DNA from 2 places in the Candidatus Nitrosacidicoccus tergens genome. Region 1 is predicted to be linked to the other one. Evidence: riboswitches for the same ligand, from Rfam matches in the RefSeq annotation. Region 1 holds a riboswitch; the other holds the start of a gene.
What was found. A riboswitch is a leader RNA that binds a small molecule or an ion and turns the genes downstream of it on or off. The one in region 1 is predicted to bind fluoride.
Positions count from the first base shown of each region.

Region 1 (2,467 bases):
ACCATCTCCGTCAAGATCGATTGCATGGAACCGATCATCAGCAGCTAAATCTACTTCTAATTCACTGATTTTGCTATCTTTATTTATATCTAATTCTTGAAAGAATTGTTCATTAACCTCTTTCTGTGCATTTTTATAAGTCGCATTAGCAGATGTCTGATCTTGAGCAGAGCTAGGAATGGTTAGTGTTAGTGCGAAAACTCCACCAAGAATGGCTGAATAGCTGATAAATTTTGAATTTTTCATATACATATGTACTCTCCTTTTTAGTATGGAAGGATTTATAAACATCCATCCGCCCTAAGAATAGGATCTATTATGAAAAATTCAAGACGATGAAAGAGATATTTTTATGAAAAACACCTTACATTGAAGTAAATATCTAAATAATAGATAAGCTTATCGTTTTGTTTAGCTTTAAATTTAACGGGAAATCAGCATTTATTTTTAATCTTGCTACCCTTTTATGCATACAAAGTAGCTATCTTATCTTGAAAAAAATTTTTTTTTGTGTAAATTAGTTATCAAAACTAGTGAGATGGCATTCTCCTATAACCGCCATTATGGCTAATAATGCCTACAACTTCCTAAGAATGGGAGAGGTGGGTGTTTTTCTGTATCTTTAGCTATAGCCCTCCCTCTTATTTCTTTCCTAGGAAGATATTAAAAAGGCGAGAGGAGATTAATCTATAGCTATATTCCTACTCATAGACTCTCTTCTACTCGTCCCTATAAATTTAATTTAGGAGAAGAGATGTTATCTACTATCCTTATAATCATTGTAATTACAGCAAGCATTCAAGCTCTCTTTGGGGTGGGTGTTTTACTTTTTGGTACCCCTCTGCTTTTATTGATTGACTATCCCTTTATCGATGCATTGATTATTCTTTTACCCATTTCTATTAGTATTAATCTACTTCAGATCATAAAGAATTACCCTAATATTGATTGGTTATTTTATAAAAAAATTCTTTTCTACACCATTCCTTTCGTAGTTATTTTCCTTTATTTAGTAACCCGCATAAGCCTTAATATAGGGCTTATTATAGGGTTATTTTTAGTTTTTGTGGCTTTAAAGAGCACCTCTCAGTATATTGCGGTAAAGGTAGAAAAACTGATGCATTATGAGCGAATCTACTTTATCGCTATGGGAATAGTGCATGGGCTGACTAATTTAGGAGGATCTTTACTTACCGCAGCTGTGCATGCTACAGGAGGAAGTAAGGATAGAATGCGAGGAACTGCGGCTATCTCTTATGGCACATTTGCTATTTTTCAGCTAGCTACACTATCTGCTGTAGCACTTAAGGAAGTTAACATTTCTTGGTCTCATTTAACTTACCTAGCCGCTGGTATTAGTGCGTTCTTTATTGCAGATCATCTAGTTTATACCAAAATTAACAACGAGCAATATAGCAAAATTTTTGCTGGATTTTTATTTATCTCAGGTATATCTCTGATCGGCAAGTCTATTCAGGCAATTGGATAAGTGAAATTTCAACTATCGCTCACTAGATCCTGGTGTGATTTATATTTCATTCTGATTTTAGGATTCAGCCAAGTGCTTATCTTGAAATCTGCGATAGCTGCAGCAGATAATTCTTTTCCCAAAATACCACAGGCTTGGATTGATAGAAATATTGAACAGAAAATTGTGAGTTTAGAAGGCTGGCTAGAGCCCTACAAGAAAGTTGCCCTTTATGCAAGAACAACTGGCTATCTAGATATACTTTATGTAGATGTAGGATCTAGTGTTAAAAAAGGAGAGGTTCTTGCCCAACTTAGTGTTCCTGATCTTGAAGCAGATTATCGGATGGCAAGAGCTTATCTCTATGAAGCAAAAGCTAAGCTTAGCCAAGCTGAGGCAGTTTATAAATTCAAAGCACGAATCGCAGAGCGTCTCCATGGACTCTATAAGAGTATGCAAATGGCTGTAACCGCAGATGAAATTGATATTGCTGATGCTGAAAAAGTCACTGCTGAGGGTGAAGTTGCTGTTAGTAAAGCAGCTATTAAAGTTGCTCAAGCTAAATTTGAGAATCTCAAGGTAAATTTATCATTTAAAGAGGTGATTGCACCGTTTACTGGTGTAGTTACTCAGCGTTTTATACATACAGGTAGCCTTATAGTAGCAGGAAACTCAAACAGCCAGCCACTCATTGAACTTATTCAAGTCGAAAAATTACGCTTAGTAGTTAATATCCCAGAGCGAGTAGCACCTTATATCCAGATAGGAGATACCCTTCAAGCCCGATTTAACTCCTTACCTGGCCTAGTATTTGAAAGTAAAGTAAGCCGTATTGCAGGGCTTATCTCTTCTAGTAATCATGAAATGCACATTGAAGCAGATCTTAAATTACAGGAAGGGTTACATCCAGGATTACGTGGTGTGATCGCAATTTTTCTATCGAGTCCCTAAAGAAGATGAAGTATCATTTGTTTCAACTAAAATTATTTTTTATGTACT
Region 1 is NZ_LR778175.1:34,337-36,803, forward strand. Features, by position in the region: gene NSCAC_RS00195 (EF-hand domain-containing protein) at 1-246, opposite strand, end outside; fluoride riboswitch at 526-587, shown strand; gene NSCAC_RS00200 (TSUP family transporter) at 755-1,489, shown strand; gene NSCAC_RS00205 (efflux RND transporter periplasmic adaptor subunit) at 1,562-2,419, shown strand; gene NSCAC_RS00210 (TolC family protein) at 2,425-2,467, shown strand, end outside.

Region 2 (2,467 bases), 800 kb from region 1:
AAATCTTCCATAAGCGTTTGGGCAGTTTCTAGCGGTAAATCGTCATAATCATAACGACTATAAAAGTGGCGACCATATTCTGCCCAGTGATTTTTCACCATAGCAGCGACCGATTGCTTTTTCACTGCCAATAAATTAAGCCAAAATAACACTGCCCACAGCCCATCTTTTTCACGGATATGATTAGCCCCCGTGCCAAAACTCTCTTCACCACATAAGGTAATTTTCCCAGCATCTAGTAAGTTACCAAAAAACTTCCAACCCGTAGGCGTTTCATAGCAAGGAATACCTAACTTTTCTGCCACCTGATCGGGAGCTTGGCTGGTAGGCATAGATCGAGCGATTCCAACTAATCCCCCTTGATAACCGGGCACAAGATGAGCATTAGCAGCTAGCACAGCTAGACTATCGGCAGGCGTTACAAAAAAATGCTGACCTAAAATCATATTCCGATCCCCATCTCCATCAGAAGCTGCTCCAAAGTCTGGAGGAGCTTCCCCATACATTTTCTCTACTAAGGTTTTTGCATAGACTAAATTAGGATCTGGATGGCCGCCACCAAAATCAGGAAGCGGAATATGGTTGAATAACGCACTTGGCTGAACGCCTAACCGATGTTGGAAAATAGCCTGAGCGTAAGGGCCAGTAATTGCGTGCATAGCATCAAAACACATTTGAAATTTTTGCTGCTTAAAGTGATCTTTAATTTGATCAAAATCAAATAAAGCTTCCATTAAAGCAAGGTAATCGGCAATAGGGTCAATAATCTCTACTGTCATTTCTCCTAAGATATAAGTGCCTAACTGATCTAAAGGTAGATCTTCACCTTGACAGATAAAATAGCGATTAATTTGCTGGCTTTTCTGATAAATAGCTTCAGTGAGAAATTCAGGAGCAGGTCCTCCATTACTGGTATTGTACTTTACTCCAAAATCCCCATCTATTCCTGCTGGGTTATGGCTTGCTGAAAGGATAATCCCGCCCAAAGCTTGGTGTTTACGAATTACGCAGGAAATTGCTGGGGTAGAAAATAATCCATCCCGACCCACAATTATTTTGCCAATCTGATTAGCAGCCGCTATTTTTAAGATAATCTGAATGGCTTCTTGGTTATAGTAACGACCATCACCTCCCAAAACTAAGGTTTTAACTGCTGGGGAGTCTAAAGCATCAAAGATAGATTGAATAAAATTCGCTAAATAATTGAGCTGTTGAAAGTGCTTAACTTTTTTTCTTAGCCCAGAAGTACCCGGGCGTTGATCTAAATAGGGGGTAGTGGAGATTTTTTTAATGAGCATATTATTCTGTTTGAGTAAAACATAGCTTGTTCAGCTTAAGGATAACAGAATCTAATTTTCTAAAAACTAATAGGCATTATTAGTGGGCAAACCACACACAGTTTATAACCTGAAGTGATAGGAGAATACCATCTCCAACGACTAGCTAAAATAGCTACTGCCATATAGTTTAGTATCGAAAAATTTACAGTAAATTACCCCCTTGATTATTTAAAAAATGCCCTTATGTTAGGGTAAGTAATTTTATTGATTATAAAAAAAGGAGATTTTAGTACATGACCACCCCTAGTCCTAAGGAAACCCTAGGCTTTCAAACAGAGGTGAAGCAACTGCTTCATTTGATGATTAATTCTTTATACAGCAATAAGGAAATTTTTCTGCGGGAGCTGATTTCCAATGCCGCTGATGCTTCAGATAAGTTTCGCTTTGAGGCTCTCACTAATAATGCTTTATTTGAAGAGGATAGTCATCTAAAAATTCAGATTGCTTTTGATAAGAATCAACGGACTATTACTATTGCTGATAATGGGATTGGGATGGAGCGGCAAGAGGTAATTGATAATATTGGTACCATTGCAAAATCAGGGACTCGTGCCTTTTTAGAAAATCTCTCTGGGGATAAGAAAAAGGATATGCACTTAATTGGGCAATTTGGGGTAGGGTTTTATTCTGCCTTTATTGTGGCTGATAAAGTGACCTTAGAAACGCGCAAAGCCGGTTTAGGTGCTGATCAAGGAATTCGCTGGGAATCGGAAGGAGCGGGGGAGTTCACCGTTGAATCTATCGATAAACCCACCCGAGGCACTACGATTACTTTGCATCTAAAAGAAGGAGAAGATGAGTTTTTAAATAGCTGGCGATTAAGAACCATTATTACCAACTACTCTGATCATATCGATGTCCCCATTGAAATGATTAAGGAAGTTCACGATCATGACCATAGTCATGATCACGGGGATGAGAACAAAAAAGAAGAAGAGGAAGAAATTAAAGAGATTAAAGAAGAGTGGGAGCAGGTTAATAAAGCCACTGCACTTTGGACTTTATCTAAAAATGAAATTAAAGAAGACGAATATAAAGCTTTTTATAAACATATCTCCCATGATTTTGAAGATCCTATGGGTTGGACTCATAATCGAGTAGAAGGCAAGTTAGAATATACTTCATTG
Region 2 is NZ_LR778175.1:1,043,243-1,045,709, reverse strand. Features, by position in the region: gene NSCAC_RS05085 (alpha-D-glucose phosphate-specific phosphoglucomutase) at 1-1,298, opposite strand, end outside; fluoride riboswitch at 1,362-1,443, opposite strand; gene htpG (molecular chaperone HtpG) at 1,574-2,467, shown strand, end outside.
Region 2: it holds a riboswitch for fluoride, as region 1 does, so the genes downstream of both, NSCAC_RS05085 (alpha-D-glucose phosphate-specific phosphoglucomutase) here and NSCAC_RS00200 (TSUP family transporter) in region 1, are expected to answer to the same signal.